Regions from separate parts of the Mesorhizobium oxytropidicola genome, predicted to be linked through region 1. Evidence: predicted binding sites of a transcription regulator. Region 1 holds the regulator's gene; each other region holds the start of a gene.
What was found. The regulator PhoB, encoded in region 1, activates phosphate uptake and scavenging genes when phosphate is short. The targets are predictions, from matches to a motif close to TGTCATNNANCTGTCAT.

Region 2: a site for PhoB is predicted at 3,008-3,024, ahead of AC0V8S_RS04480 (PhoX family protein). Genes of this name have one in related genera too.
Region 3: a site for PhoB is predicted at 4,073-4,089, ahead of AC0V8S_RS14015 (alpha-D-ribose 1-methylphosphonate 5-triphosphate diphosphatase). Genes of this name have one in related genera too.

Annotation. Positions count from the first base shown of each region.
Region 1 covers NZ_CM149692.1:1,627,587-1,632,850, reverse strand. Annotated here, with positions in the region: gene AC0V8S_RS08205 (sugar ABC transporter permease) at 1-296, opposite strand, end outside; gene xylF (D-xylose ABC transporter substrate-binding protein) at 443-1,483, opposite strand; gene AC0V8S_RS08195 (ROK family protein) at 1,754-3,001, shown strand; gene phoB (phosphate regulon transcriptional regulator PhoB) at 3,156-3,845, opposite strand; gene phoU (phosphate signaling complex protein PhoU) at 3,865-4,572, opposite strand; gene pstB (phosphate ABC transporter ATP-binding protein PstB) at 4,598-5,264, opposite strand, start outside.
Region 2 covers NZ_CM149692.1:915,670-920,933, forward strand. Annotated here, with positions in the region: gene AC0V8S_RS04465 (sensor histidine kinase) at 5-1,396, shown strand; gene AC0V8S_RS04470 (response regulator) at 1,393-2,055, shown strand; gene AC0V8S_RS04475 (hypothetical protein) at 2,255-2,809, opposite strand; gene AC0V8S_RS04480 (PhoX family protein) at 3,086-5,089, shown strand; gene AC0V8S_RS04485 (hypothetical protein) at 5,226-5,264, shown strand, end outside.
Region 3 covers NZ_CM149692.1:2,823,391-2,828,654, forward strand. Annotated here, with positions in the region: gene AC0V8S_RS13995 (ABC transporter permease) at 1-575, opposite strand, end outside; gene AC0V8S_RS14000 (sugar ABC transporter substrate-binding protein) at 572-1,561, opposite strand; gene AC0V8S_RS14005 (hypothetical protein) at 1,971-2,216, shown strand; gene AC0V8S_RS14010 (hypothetical protein) at 2,295-2,495, shown strand; gene AC0V8S_RS14015 (alpha-D-ribose 1-methylphosphonate 5-triphosphate diphosphatase) at 2,661-3,887, opposite strand; gene AC0V8S_RS14020 (PfkB family carbohydrate kinase) at 4,114-4,926, opposite strand; gene AC0V8S_RS14025 (GMC family oxidoreductase) at 5,121-5,264, opposite strand, start outside.

The DNA.
Region 1 (5,264 bases):
GATCCGACCGAGAGGTCGATGTTGCGCATGACGATGACCAGCACCATGCCGGTCGCCATGATCGCGACCGAAGAGGTCTGCACCGACAGGTTCCACAGATTGCGCGGCGTCAGGAAAAGCCCACCCGACAGGATATGGATGCCGACCCAGATGACCAGCAGCGCACCGACCATGCCAAGCATGCGCGTGTCGAGTTCGGTGGCCTTGAGAAACCGTCCAACGGCACTGAGTTCGGATGCACGCGCCTTGTCCGCCGCAGTGCTGCCGACCGGTTGATTAGAGGTCGTGTCGGTCATGCTATCCTCCCACCGGTTTACCGTCTGGCGCGGATGCCGGAACATGGATGCTATTTGCTTTCCGCAGTCATTTGAAGCGGGAAGCCCCTTGAGAAACGCCGCGGCTTTTCGGGCCGCGGCGTCGATATCGAACCGTATTGCGCCGTTTAGTTGCAGGCCGCGACGCTGCCGGCGGCGACGCCCGCGCAGACTTCGTCCTTCTTGATCCAGCCGGCGTCGATGACGACGTTGAGATTGTCCTTGGTGATGGCGACCGGGGTCAGGAACAGCGACTTGACGGTGTTGCCGCCAGGTGTCGTGAAGTCCTTCACACCAGCTATGTCGGTCATCTTCTTGCCGTCGGCCAGCTGCGAGGCGATCTCAGCGGCGTTCTTGCCGAGTTCGCGCGCGTCCTTCCAAACCGACACGGTCTGGGTGCCGAGCGCGATGCGGTTGAGCGCGGCATGGTCGCCGTCCTGGCCCGACACCGGCACGGTGCCGGCGAGACCTTGCGCCGTCAGCGCCGCGACGACGCCGCCGGCGGTGCCGTCATTGGCCGCGACGACCGCGTCGACCTTGTTGTCGTTGGCGGTCAGGAACTGTTCCATGTTCTTCTGGGCGTTGGCGGGCAGCCAGCCGTCCGTATAGGCCTCACCGACATTCTTGATCTTGCCGCTGTCAATGGCCGCCTTGAGCACTTCCATCGAGCCCGAGAACAGGAAATCGGCATTCGGATCGGAGCCCGAGCCCTTGATGAAGACATAGTTGCCTTCCGGCTTGGCCTTGAACACCGCAGCGGCCTGCAAGCGGCCGACTTCCTTGTTGTCGAAGGTCAGGTAGAAGACGTCCTTGTTCTCGATCAGGCGGTCATAGCCGACGACGGGAATGCCTTCGTCCAGGGCCTTCTGCACGGCCGGGCCGATGGCCGAGGCATCCTGCGCCAGGATGATCAGCGAATTGGCGCCCTGCGAGATGAGGCTCTCGACATCGGTAAGCTGCTTGCCGGGATTGGACTGTGCGTCGGCGGAAATGTACTTGTCGCCGGCGGCCTCGATCGCCTTCTTCATCGCGGCCTCGTCAGTCTTCCAGCGCTCTTCCTGGAAGTTGGACCACGAAACGCCAATGACCTTGTCCTTCGCCTGCGCGACCGACGCGAGCGTCAGCGACATGGCGACACCCGCCAGGATGGCGGCTGTGAATCTCTTCATGATATTCCTCCCTGCGCCGCGTATGGCGCGACCAAACTGGCCCTAAGGCCGGCACAGAGGCTCTATTTTTTCGAGCCTCGAAAAACACTGATCCAACACCGGAACGCTGTCAACAACGATTCTGATGGATTTTGATGTCCCTGCGAATTTTTTTCGAGCCTCGGAATAAATAAATGACAGGACGGGCCGCTTCTGCCAGTATTTGACCGTGTCGCACGCGGCGTTTGAGGGGCCGGAGGAACCGCGGCGACCGGGAGGATGTGGGAAAACATGTCGGTCGGAATCCGTCACGACGATCTGCGCCGGCGCAACCGCGCCATGGTGATTGCGGCCGTGCGCCGGGCCGGCCGGCCCTCGCGCACCGAGATCGCCGCGACCACCGGCCTCAGCCATTCGACCATATCGGCGATTTCCTCCGATCTGATCGGTGAAGGCATCCTGGCCGAAGGCAAGCCGAGCGAGGCCGGCTCGCTGAAGCGCGGCAGGCCGCAGGTCGGCCTCGGCCTCAACCCGGAGGCCGCGGCCGTCATGACCGTGGTGCTGTCGCTGAATTTCCTGTCCGTCGCGGTCATCGACTATGCCGGCCAGGTGATATCGGAGGAACAGCGCCGGCTGGACACGCTGACCATGTCGCGCGAGGCGCTGATCGGCGAATGCGTCGCCATCGTGCGGCGCCGCCTCGATGATCCCGATATCGACGTGCGCAGCGTCGCCCGCATCGCACTGGCAATCCAGGGCATCACCGACACCGAGGCCCGGGCGATGCTGTGGTCGCCGATCACGCCACAGACCGACATCGCCTTCGCCGATATACTCGAAGCCGAGTTCGGCATCCCCGCCACCATGGAAAACGACTGCAACATGATGGCGGTGGCGCTGCGCTGGCGCGATCCCGAGCGTTACCGCGACGACTTCATCGCCATCCTGCTTTCGCACGGCATCGGCATGGGGCTGGTGTTGAAGGGCGAGCTGTTCACCGGCACCCATTCCTCGGGCGGCGAGTTCGGCCACATGATCCATCGGCCAGGCGGCGCGCTCTGCCGCTGCGGGCGGCGCGGCTGCGTCGAGGCCTATGCCGGCAACTACGCCATCTGGCGCAATGCCCGGCAGCTCGGTGAGGACACCGAGCCGGTCGCAGATGTCAGCGACGCCCAGATGCGGGCACTGGCCGCGACGGCGCGGGAACGGGACGGGCCCGAGCGCGAAGCCTATCGTAAAGCCGGCGAGGCGCTCGGCTATGGCCTCGGCAGCCTGTTCGCGCTGATCGATCCCGCACCCGTCGCCATGGTCGGCGTCAGCGCCGCCGCCTTCGACCTGATCGAGCCGGCATTGCGCGAGGCGATCGCCCAGACCGCTGGCGGCCAGCACTCGAAATCGATTTCCTTCGACACCGAACCGAACGAACTGCCGCTGATCCGCGAAGGCTGCGCCATGCGCGCACTGACCTTCGTCGACCAGGAGATTTTCGCGCCGGGCGGGCAGGGTAAGTCAGGCGTTGCCGGCAAGAACGTTGCCTGAGTAACGCGCAGGGATATGTTGAGATTCAGGTCAGGCCGAGTCGAGAATGGCGGGTTCCGAGAACCGGAACGGAGCGGACATTTGGGTCCGTGAGTACCGGAAGCGCGGGAAACCGCCATTCGCAGGCCGGCATCACCTGAATATCAGCATATCCCTAATCCTCGCGGATCGCGTAGCCCGCCCCCCGAATGGTCCTGATAACATCGGGCATGCGGCCATTGTTGACCGCCTTGCGCAGCCGGCCGACATGCACGTCCACGGTGCGCTCGTCGATGTAGATCGTCTCGCCCCAGACATTGTCGAGCAACTGGCTGCGCGAGAACACGCGACCGGGATGGCGCATCATGAATTCGAGGAGGCGGAACTCGGTCGGCCCGAGCCGGATCTCGCTCTTCTTGCGATAGACCCGGTGCGATTCGCGGTCGAGCACGATGTCGCCGACCTTGAGCACGCTGGACAGAACTTCCGGCTTGGCGCGGCGCAGCAGCGCCTTGACGCGAGCCATGAATTCCGGCGTCGAGAACGGCTTGACCAGATAGTCGTCGGCGCCGGTCGAAAGGCCGCGCACACGGTCGCTTTCCTCGCCGCGCGCGGTCAGCATGATGATCGGCAGCCGCTCGGTCTCGGGCCGCATCCGCAGGCGCCGGCAGAGTTCGATGCCGGACACCGCCGGCACCATCCAGTCGAGCACCAGAAGGTCGGGCACGTTTTCCTGCAGGCGGATTTCGGCTTCGTCGCCGCGTGTCACCACCTCGACCTGGTAACCCTCCGATTCCAGATTGTAGCGGAGGAGCACGCCAAGCGGCTCCTCATCCTCCACCACCATGATGCGTGGTGCGATCATCGATTGGTTACCCCTGCGCTCAGGCCGCCGGCGCCGACATCGCCGTCTCGTCCTGTTTTGGACGGTTGGCGGGCAGTTGCGTGCCGGTCAGGACATAGTACGCGTTTTCGGCGATGTTGGTCACATGGTCGCCGATGCGTTCGAGATTCTTGGCGCAGAACAGCAGATGCGTGCAAGCCGTGATGTTGCGCGGATCCTCCATCATATAGGTCAGCAGTTCGCGGAAGACGGAGGTGTATTTGACGTCGATGCGCTCGTCGTCGGCGCGCAGCTTCGCCAGCGCGGCGGCATCGCGCGCCGCATACTCTTCGATCACGCCCTGCACCTGGATCAACACCAGCTGCGCCATGGCGTCGATGGAGTGCGAAAGATCGCGCGGCGTGGCGCTGAGCCCGACGGTGCCGACGCGCTTGGCGATGTTCTTGGCAAGATCGCCGATGCGTTCGAGGTCGCCGGCCATGCGGATCGAGCCGACGACATGACGCAGATCGTCGGCCATAGGCTGGCGCTTGGCGATCAGTGTGATGGCGCGGTCGTCGAGCTCGCGCTGGCGCGCATCCATGATGGCGTCGTCGGAGACCACGCGCTGTGCCAGAGCATTGTCGGAATTCAGCAGTGCCTTGGTGGCACCGCCGACCATCGAGCCGGCGAGATCGCCCATGTCGCTGATCAGCCTGCTGATCTGTCCGAGATCCTCGTCGAAGGCTGCGACTGTATGTTCGGCCATGATCCTGGTCCTCGTATGCGTGCGATCAGCCGAAGCGGCCGGTGATGTAGTCTTGCGTGCGCTTCTCGCGAGGCGACGTGAAGATCTTCTCGGTTTTGTCGAACTCGACCAGTTCGCCCAGATACATGAAGGCGGTCTGCTTCGACACGCGCGCCGCCTGCTGCATATTGTGGGTGACGATGACGATCGTGTAGTCGGCTTGCAATTCGTCGATCAGCTCCTCGATCTTGGCGGTCGACAGCGGGTCGAGCGCCGAGGCCGGCTCGTCGAGCAGGATGACTTCCGGCTTCACCGCCACGGTGCGGGCGATGCACAGCCGCTGCTGCTGGCCGCCCGACAGGCTGAGGCCGCTGGCATTGAGCTTGTCCTTGACCTCGGTCCAGAGTGCCGCGCGCTTCAGCGCCTGCTCGACACGGCCGTCCATCTCGGCCTTGCTGATCTTCTCATAGAGCCTGACGCCGAAAGCGATGTTCTCGTAGATCGACATCGGGAACGGCGTCGGCTTCTGGAACACCATGCCGATCTTGGTGCGCAGCAGGTTGAGGTCCTGCGAGCGGTCGAGAACGTTCTGGCCGTCGAGCAGCACCTGGCCCTCGGCGGTCTGCTTGGGATAGAGCTCGTAGATGCGGTTGAAGACGCGCAGCAGCGTCGACTTCCCGCAGCCCGAAGGGCCGATGAAGGCGGTGACGCTG
Region 2 (5,264 bases), 710 kb from region 1:
GCTCATGATTGGTATTCTACGGAACTTGGCGCGGCGCTGGAGCGAGCTTTCTCTTGCTCTGCAATTCCTCGTTGCCGGCGGCTTTGGCCTTCTGGCCGTCATGCTCGTGGTGGGCTCCTGGGTGACGACGCAGATCCGGTATGGCGTCACCCGCAATTCGGCCGCCACGACAGCGCTTTATGTCGACAGCGTGATCGCGCCGCTGCTGCCCGACCTGCGCAAAAGCGAGGAGCTCAGCGACTCCGTCAGACAGGCGCTTGACGAGACGCTCGGCCAGGGCGCGCTCGGCAAGCGGCTGATCTCGTTCAGGCTCTGGCGCCGGGACGGCACCGTGCTCTATGCGAAGGACGCGGCCTTGATCGGCCGCCGCTTCGATATGACCGACAATCTGCGGTCCGCCTTCCAGGGCAACGTCACCGCCCAATTCGATACGTTCGACGAAGACGAAGGCAAGGAGCAGGCCATAGGCGTGCCGTTGCTGGAGATCTACAATCCCGTGCGCGCGCCCTGGTCCGGCGAGGTGGTGGCCGTCACCGAATTCTACGAGATCGCCAGCGATTTCAAGGCCACGCTGGCTTCCGCGCTGCTGTCGAGCTGGCTGGTCGTGGCCGGCACCACCTTGGCGGCGTTTCTGCTCTTGTCGAGCATCGTGCTGCGCGCCAGCCGCACCATTGACGATCAGCGCGGGGCGCTACGCCGCCAGGTGTCGGAGTTGCAGGGCCTGGTGACGCAAAACAGCGCCTTGCGGCAGCGTGTGCAGCGGGCGTCCCGCCGCGCCACCGCACTCAATGAACGATATCTGCGCCGGATCGGCGCCGACCTGCATGACGGACCGGCGCAACTCGTGGCCCTGGCGGCGCTGCGGATGGACAGCCCGGTCTTTTCCGGCGACGGCCATTGGGGCGAAAGCCGCTCGACCGAGGTTGCGATGATCCGCAAGACGCTGGAGGATGCGATGCGCGAAATACGCGGTATCTGCACCGGCCTCGTGCTGCCGCAGATAGAGACGGCCGCCACGATGGACATATTGCGGCTGGCCGTCAACGAACATGAGCGCCGGACGGGAACGTCGGTGGCGCTCACACTGCCCAGGCATTTGCCCGAACCCGGCGCCTCCGAGAAGATCAGCATCTATCGTTTCGTGCAGGAAGGGCTGAACAATGCCTATCGCCACGGGCGGGCCAAGGACCAGGCGGTGCGTGCCGGGATGAAGAGCGGCAGGCTTTTTGTCGAAGTGTCGGATGGCGGGCCGGGCTTCGACCCGGCGCGGGTCGAGGGGCTGGGGCTCGCCGGCCTCAGGGAGCGGGTCGAAAGCATTGGCGGCCAGTTCCAGACCTTGACCGGAGCGCACGGCACGCGATTGGTGATCAGTCTTTCGATTGAGGAGCAAGCATGATTGGGGCCATTCGCATTGCCGTTGTCGACGATCATCCGCTGTTTCGCGAAGGCGTGTCGCGCAGCCTGTCGGAGATCGGAGGTTTCGAGATCGTCGGCGAAGGTGCGACGGCGCAGGATGCCGAACGCATCGCCTCGACGGTGCAGCCCGACATATTGCTGCTCGACATCTCCATGCCGGGCGGCGGCCTGGCCGCGGTTGCAAGCATCCTTGCCGACCATCCCGCACAGAAGATCGTCATGCTGACCGTTTCGGAGGCCAATGCCGATGTAACCAAGGCCCTGAACGCAGGGGTGCAAGGCTATATCCTCAAGGGTGTCGGGTCGCGCGCGCTGGCCGACATCCTGCGCAACGTGGCGGCCGGCGAGAGCTATCTGACGCCGACGCTGTCGGCGCGGCTGCTTTCCGATCTCCAATCGCCGCAACCCGCCGACGGTGTGGCGGACCGGTTGCGGCACCTGACCGAACGACAGACGGAAATCCTGCGGCTGGTGGCGGAAGGGCTCAGCAACAAGGAGGTTGCCTTGCGCCTGGAGCTGCAGGAGAAGACGGTCAAGCACCACATGACCGGGGTGCTGTCGAAACTCCATGTGCGAAACCGCACTGAAGCGGCTCTGATGATGCGCGAGTTGCGCGACCGGGACAGGAACCGCCCCTAGGGCAATTCCAGGCTAGAGCAATTCCAGGAAAAGTGTGAAGCGGCTTTCCCAAGAAAGCGCATAGCGCTTTCTTGGGAATTGCGTCAAAATAATGGGTCAGGCCGTCGCGGAACCGCGCGAGGGCCGGACAAAAACAAGTCACCTCCGCCGGGGGCGGCGGAGGTGACTTGTGAAGCTGGTCGTTGCCTGTTGACCAGCCTCACAAGGCCTTCAGACGGCTGACATCGGCCGGCGTGGCCCGGCGGTCGATGATCGTGCGCCCCAGCGCATCCTTCATCCTGAAACGGCCGTTCTCGATCTTTTCGGTTATGCCGTCGGGATGCGTGACCGTGATCTTGTTGCCGTCTACCTCGACCTTGTCGCCGGTCGTTGCGTTGACATGGCTGGCGCCTTGGTCGTTCTGGCCCTTGCCGGATCCCGTATCGCCGCCACCGTCATCCGTTCCGGAATTGCCGCCGTTTCCATTCCCGTTGCCGTTGTTGCCGCCGCCGCCATTGCCACCGCTGTTGCCGCCGCCATTGCCACCACTGTTGCCGCCGCCATTGCCACCGCCGTTGCCGCCGCCATTGCCACCGCCGTTACCGCCGCCATTGCCACCGCCATTGCCACCGCCTTTGGCAGCCTGTGCGTATGCGGCATCGATTGCAGGGGCGGAGCCGTGCAGGGCAATTCGATAGGGAATAATGGTCAGCGCCAGAGCAGCCGACGAGACGAGCGCAAGCCGGCGACAACGGGCCGTGATCGATCCGTGCATCCTGATCTCCGTCGATTGAGCCGGTGCCCACCCCCAAAGTTGCAGTGCACCCAACAACATCCCCGAAAGATGTAGTGACCGGAAGCGACCTGCGACCGTTGCGGTTGTCCTCCAGGACCTTTGCAAGCGCAAGGTTGGACCAAAGTCTGATGTCGTGCGTGACGGGTCGCCTCGCCTCGGGCATTGGTGCTTGTATGATGTCACGAAAATGTGATCGGCCTGACGTAAGGGGTCGAACAGGCAACAAGCTCCAGCCACTCCAAGCCAGAGGCCCTCATGACCGAACATCGCTCCCCCGACGCCCGATTCCGCACCAGCCTGCTCGAGGAAAACGAAGGACCGGCCATCAACCCCACCGACAACCGCACCATGGGCGATATCATCGCCGCGCGGTTCTCGCGCCGGGGTTTCCTGAAGGGATCACTCGCCGTCTCGGCGATCGCCGCCACCGTCAGCCCGCTGGCCATGATCGCCGCCGACGATGCCCGCGCCGCGGAAGGCTCCGCCTTCAAATTCGACGAGCTCCAGGCCGGCATCGACGACAAGCACCACGTCGCGCCGGGCTATGACGCCGACGTGCTGTTGCGCTGGGGCGATCCGCTGTTTGCCGATTCACCGGAGTTCGACCCGACGAAGCAGTCGGCGCAGGCCCAGGCGAAACAGTTCGGCTACAACAATGACTATGTCGGCTATATCGCGATCGACGGCTCGGCCGAGCACGGGCTGCTGGTGGTCAACCACGAATACACCAACCCGCATCTGATGTTCCCCGGCATCGTTTCGATCGTCGAGAAGGACGGGAAGAAGAAGGCCGAGGTCGCCCCGCTCTCGAAGGAGCAGGTCGATGTCGAGATGGCGGCGCATGGCGGCACCATCGTCGAGATCCGCAAGCAGGGCGGCAAGTGGCAAGTGGTGCGTGACGGCAAGCTCAACCGCCGCATCACCTCCACCACCGAAATGGCGCTCTCCGGTCCGGTCGCCGGCCATGACCGCGTCAAGACCAATGCCGATCCGTCCGGCACCAAGGTGTTCGGCACTTTCAACAATTGCGCCGGCGGCGTCACACCCTGGGGCACCTATGTGATGGCCGAGGAGAACATCCACGGCTATTTCTCCGGCGAACTGCCCGAGGGCCACAAGGAAGCCGCCAACTACAAGCGGCTCGGCATTCCGGAAGGCGCCTATGAATGGGGCGCGCATTACGACCGCTTCAACCTCGCCAAGGAGCCGAACGAACCCAATCGCTTCGGCTGGATCGTCGAGGTCGACGTCAACGATCCGACCTCGACGCCGAGGAAGCGCACCGCCATGGGGCGCTTCAAGCATGAAGGCGCCGAATCGATCGTCGCCAAGGACGGCCGCGTCGTCTTCTATCTCGGCGACGACGAACGCTTCGACTATGTCTACAAATTCGTCACCAAGGGCGCCTTCAACGCCAACGACCATGCCGCCAACAAGGACCTGCTCGACGACGGCACGCTGCATGTCGCCAAATTCGCCGAGGACGGCACGGTCGACTGGCTGCCGATCGTCTTCGGCCAGGGGCCGCTGACGGCGGAAAACGGCTTCGCTGGCCAGGCCGACGTGCTGATCGAGACGCGCCGCGCCGCCGATTTGCTCGGCGCCACCAAGATGGACCGGCCCGAGGACATCCAGCCCAATGGTGTCAACGGCAAGGTCTATGTCATGCTGACCAACAATTCCAAGCGCAAGGCCGACCAGGTCGATGCCGCCAACCCGCGCGCCGAAAATGCCTTCGGCCACATCATCGAGATCACCGAGACCGACGGCGATTTCACCGCCACCAAGGGCAAATGGGAAGTGCTGTTGAAATGCGGCGATCCCTCGGTTGCCGATGTCGGCGCCACCTTCTCGACGGCGACGACGGCCAATGGCTGGTTCGGCATGCCCGACAATTGCGCGGTCGATTCAGCCGGGCGCCTGTGGGTCGCCACCGACGGCCAAGGCCCAAAGGCCACCGGCCGCACCGACGGCCTGTGGGCGGTCGACACCGAAGGGGCCGCGCGGGCGACCTCAAAACTGTTCTTCCGCGTGCCGATCGGCGCGGAAATGTGCGGCCCGCTGTTTGCGCCCGACGACCAGACCGCCTTCGTCGCCGTCCAGCATCCGGGCGATGGCGGCGAGGATCGGGACGGTTTTGGCCGCCCGTCCTACTACGAGGATCCGTCGACACGCTGGCCCGACTTCAAGCCCGACATGCCGGTGCGGCCGTCGGTCGTCGCCATCACCAGGCAAGGCGGTGGCAAGATCGCGGTCTGATCTCAGGCGCCGGCTTGCAGCCTTGGGAGGGGGTTCGGTTCCCGAATGCCCCTCCTTCGGCATGAAGCCTATTCAAGCTCCGGGAAAGACTGGCAATTTACAGGTGGCGCCCTAACTCCTCCTTCAGGAGACCGCCATGTCGAAGTCCGTCTATGATCGTGGCCTGCTCAAGCCC
Region 3 (5,264 bases), 1.2 Mb from region 1:
GCCACCCAGACTGGATAGCCGAACGGTCCGAAGGAGCCGGAAGCGAGCTTCAACAGGAAGGTCGAGCCGACCATGGTCGGTTCGCCGCCCGACAGGATGAGGCCAAGCCCGGTGATGGCCGACAGCGTGCCGAGCGTCACCACGAAATCGGGGATTTTGCCGACGGTGATGATGAGGCCGTTGAGGAAGCCGATGGCGCTGGTGGCCAGCACCGCCAGCACGCAGGCGATGACGATGCCGTAGCCCGCCGCATTGACGAGGCCGAGGATGATGGCGCCGAGCATGACGGCAGCCGCCAGCGACAGGTCGATGCCTGATGTCGCGACGACGAAGGTCTGGCCGATCGACAGCACAACCAGGATCGCCGATGCCAGCAGCAATGCCTGCAAATTGGCGACGCTGAGAAAGACCGGCTGGGCGATGCCGAAGATGATGACGAGACCGACCAGGCCGACGACGGACGCCCAGTCGGCCCAGAAGGAAGGATCCAGGAGGAGAGCCGACAGGGAGGGGCGGCTCTCCTCCGCCGCGCCCGCCGAATGGGCGACGGGCGCGTTGTCTGTGGAATTGCTCACTTCAACAGCTCACGCAGCGGATCGGGATAGTCGCCGCCGGGGCGCGGGAAGTTCTTCAGCGAGGCCTCGGCATTGGCCTTGTTGATCAGCAGCACGGGCGCGGGCACGTTGGCGGGCAGTTGCTTGCCCTTGACCGCCGCCTGGCAGGCCTCGACGCCCATGGCGCCGACGACATAGGGATACTGGGCGACGGTGGCCGAGAGCTCGCCGGCTGCGATCGACTTCAGCGCATCGACGATGCCGTCGAGGCCGATCACCTTGACGTCCTTGCCCGAGGTCTGCACGGCGCGTTCGACGCCGAGCGCCATAATGTCGTTGGCGGCGAAGAAGCCGGCGAGGTCCGGATGAGCGGCGAGGATGTCGGTGGCTGCCGTCAACGCCTTCTCGCGATCCCAGTCAGCGCTCACCATCACCACCACCTCGAGCTTGCCTTCGACGGCCTGCTTGAAGCCCTTGATGCGGGCATTGGAGCCGACATCGCCGACGATACCGGCAATCAGCGCGACCTTGCCGCCCTTCGGCACCAGCTTCAGCATTTCCTCGCCGGCCAGCGCGCCGGCGGCGACATTGTCGGTGCCGATATAGGTGGAGACGGCAAAGCCGGCGGCCTTGGCCTGTTCGGCGTCGATGGTCGAGTCGATGTTGACGATCGGCTTCTTCTTCTGGGCGACCGGAACCAGCGCCTGGACGAGGTTGGAGACGCTGATCGGGTTGACCAGGTAGCAATCGAAGTCCTGCATGGCCATGGCGGTCAGGCGGTCGGCCTGGCCGGTGGCGTCACCCATATTGGCGGCGGCCTGGACGCTGACATTGACGCCGCTGGCCTTGCCCTGCTCTTCGATGCCTTTCTGCATGGTTTGGAAGAAGGGGTTGTCGAGGCCCTTGACGATGGCCGCGACCTTCGGTGCGTCCTCGGCATAAGACGGCGCCGAGATGATGGCTGCCAGCAGGCCCGCGCCAAGCGTCAGGCCGTTGAAGATACGCATTTTGTTCCTCCGCTTCTTGTTTGTTTGATGTGTCTCATCGGCATGCCCACGGACGCCCGCGGCTGGTGCTGCGAGAGCCATACCGGGATTGGCGACGCCGCGCGGCCTCCGGCCCTGCGAGCGCCGAACGTCTCGCGGACAACGGACCCGGTCGGGACCTTTTCCATGCCAGGCATTTCTCCTCCCAGAGCGCTGACCTAGCCCCATCAGCGTTTGCGCATGTTTTATAAAAAATTGACACGCGTCAAGATTTAAAATGGTGCGAAGCGATTTCCATGGCGCCATGGCGGTCCTGTCGGGGCGCATGTCGTGCGGTCCGCGGTTCACTGCCGCAAAAAACGTCCACCCTCATGCAACCTCTGATGGGGGCGTGCGTTACAGGGCTCCCGAGGGGACGGAGAGGTTTGCATTGGACCGCTTTGAGATTCTGAACGAGCCGACAGGCACGTGCTGCATTTTCGACACATCCACGGAATTGCCGATAACGGTGCAAGACAAGACCCTCATCGGGCTCAGTCGGCACGAAGTGCCGTTGGCCCTGCTTGCGGTCATGGAAGCGGACGGCAAGCCGTGGGCGCCGCCGTTACTGTCGTCGCTGAGCAACTGTCGGACAAATAATGGAGATCAGACATACCAAGACGGCTTGCAAGCCTAGGCTAAAGCTCGCAGAAGTTGCGAAAAAAGCATACCGTTGGAGAAAACTTATATCGTCATCCAGCATGAAGGGGGAATCATGCCTGACCAGAATGCCCAGATCCGCGCAGCCATCGGACGGCTGCTTTCCGAGAAAACCGGAGTCGCGGTTATTTCCATGAGAGAGAGTATCGCCGAGCTGGTGGCCATAACCGGTGCGGCGCTAACCGTCGAAACCCTGCAGGACATGCTGCTGGAAATGGCCGAGGTGCGCGGCATGATGGTCGTGCTCGACGTTTAGAGCGGTTCGACGTTTCACGGAAACGGCGAACTGTTCCAACCCTTTGTTTTGACGCAACTTCTGTGCGAAAGCCGTTTCACACTTTTCCCGGGAAAACCGCTCATACTTTCCTGGAATTGCTCTTGCTCTATCTCTTTCTTTTGACGAAATTCCCGAGGGAAAGCGCTACGCGCTTTCCCTCGAGGCAGCCGGTAGCCGTTCAGCCATGGCGAGGGCAAGGCGTTCTACTCTCCCCGCCTGTGCAAGCGTGCCATCGCCGTAGATCATGCGACCGGCGCGGAAGGTGGCGCGCACGCGGGGCACGGGATGGCGGTCCGCCACGACGAGATCGGCCAGAAGGCCGGGCTCGATGGCGCCGCGATCGGTGAGGCCGAGCGCCGCGGCCGGGTTGGCGCTGGTCAGGGCGGTCGCCGCCGCAAGGCCATCGCCCCGCAGTTCCGCCAGGCCTAGCACGGCAGGCAGGATCGAGGCCGGATGATAGTCGCTGGCCAGCATGTCGAGCAGCCCGGCCTCATAGGCCTGGCGGGCGGAAAGATTGCCGGAATAGGATCCGCCACGAAGCGCGTTGGGGGCGCCCATGGCGGTGTGCATGCCGAGCCTGCGGGCTTCCTGTGCTGCTTCCAGCGTCACCGGGAATTCCGAGAGCGCGGCACCCAGGCCATGGACCAGTTCCACTTTTTCCAGCGTGTCGTCATCATGCGAGGCGAGCACGATGCCGCTAGCCCGCGCGCGGGCCGACAGGTCCTGCAGCGCATTCAGCACATCGCCCTGGCCGTTGCGGCCGGCCATGCGCTTGCCGACGACCTCGGATGCGTCCGCGACGGACATGCCGCGTTCCTTGGCGATGCGGGCGATGTAGAGTTCGACGTCGCGATACTGTCCCTGTCCGGGCGTGTGATCCATCAGCGAGATCAAATGCAGCCTGCCGGCATCCATCAGCTTTTGCAGCCTGGGAATCGCCGGGGTGAAGGTCACTTCGAAGCGGGCATGGATGCGATGGTCGACCAGGAGGTCGTCCTTCATCCCGGCGATGGTGTCGATGATCGCTGATGTGTGATCTTCCGAGCGCAGCACGCCGCTGGTGACGCTGGCGCCGATGAAGGAGAGCGCGGCGTAGGCGGTGGTGATGCCGCAGGAGGCGAGCTTCTTGTCGAGTTCGGCAATGCCGATCGGCATCGGCACGTGCACGCCGATGCGCGGCTCGACTTCCCTCTCCACCATGTCGCCATGCATGTCGATGAAGCCAGGCAGCAACAGGCGGCCGCCACCCTCTATGTCGGCATGCTCGACGGGCTTGTCGCGGATCTCGGCGATCCGGCCGTCTTCGATCCTGACGGCGCCGTTCGGAATGACGCGGTCGCGCAGGACGATTTCGAATTCACTCAGCCACATATCATGTCTCTTGCAAGGCAGCGGTTTCAAGATGGATTTCGCGGGCGACAAGGTCGGCGACATCGTCGGGGTGATGGAGGACGCCGACCATGGCGACGATTGCGCCGACTTGCCGCCGCCTCGATCACGATCTCTCCAGGACATGTTTTCTAGTTCACTCGAATGCCGGTTTCCATTTGATTTTTATGACATTTTCATGAAAGTCGGCCTTGCCGGACCGCCTGTCTCAGCCGGTACGGAATCGTTCTGACAGCCATTCGGCGGTTTGCTGGCTGGCCTGTTCGGCGGAAAGCTCAAGGCTCAGCCCCTGCAGCAGGCCGTGCAGGAAGATCCCGGTAAAGCAGTCGCCGGCGCCGATCGTGTCGGGCACGGAGACCTGCTTCAGCGGCGTGACGTGGTTGAGCACCTTGCCGTCATAGAGCGAGATCGGGCGCGTTCCGTCGGTCAGCACCAGCGTCTTCAGGCGAGGGCCGGCGATCACTGCTGCTCGCTCCCAGATCGCTCGCGTGTCCTCGCCGGGAAAATCGGCGCGCGATCCGATGACGATGTCGGCCGGGCGAGGCGAGGCGCTGCGCAGCGGAAACTGCGAAATGACAAGCGGGATCGTCCGCAGCGAGGCAACGAGGCCGGCATCGAGCACCAGGGCGTTGAGGTAGGCGGCGTCGCCGCTGACAGGCTCCGGTGCGGCGAAGGGCGGGCGCATCTGGCCGCCGGGGTTCAAAATGGTGCGCTCGCCATTGGGCTCGAGCAGGATTTCGGTGAACCGCGTTTCGCCGGCCCATAGGGTAACGTAGCCGGTATCGATGCCGCTCGCCTGCAATTTGGCGAGCGCTGCCCGGCCATGGTCGTCATCCATCAGATTGCTGATCAGCCGGACCTGGTTGCCGAGCCTGGCCAACTGGGTGCCTGTGTGGAAGCCGCCGCCGCCGAGCCTGACGCTGCGGCCGGAATAGACGATGCGCGCGCCCGAGGCGAGGGGCGAGGACAACGACCAGACCTGGTCGTAATTGACATGGCCGATAACGATGACTGTGCTCATGATCCCTGCTTTTCGCGTAGCGCATCGACGATGAAGCGCTGCGCGAGCAGGCTTAGCACTATGACCGGCACCAGGGACAGCAGGCTGGCGGCCATCGGAGCGCCAGCGGGCGTGTGCAGTTCTCGATCGATAATACGAGCCAGTTGCTCAACGTGCCGGCACAGGCTGCGAACGGCAGGGCTTGAACAGCCGCTTTACCCGCCCAAAATAAAATCGGCGCAGCGGTCGGCGATCATGATCACCGGGGCGTTGGTGTTGCCGCTGATCAGGCGCGGCATGATCGAGGCGTCGCAGATGCGCAGGCGCGGTACGCCGCGCACGCGCAGTTGCGGGTCGAC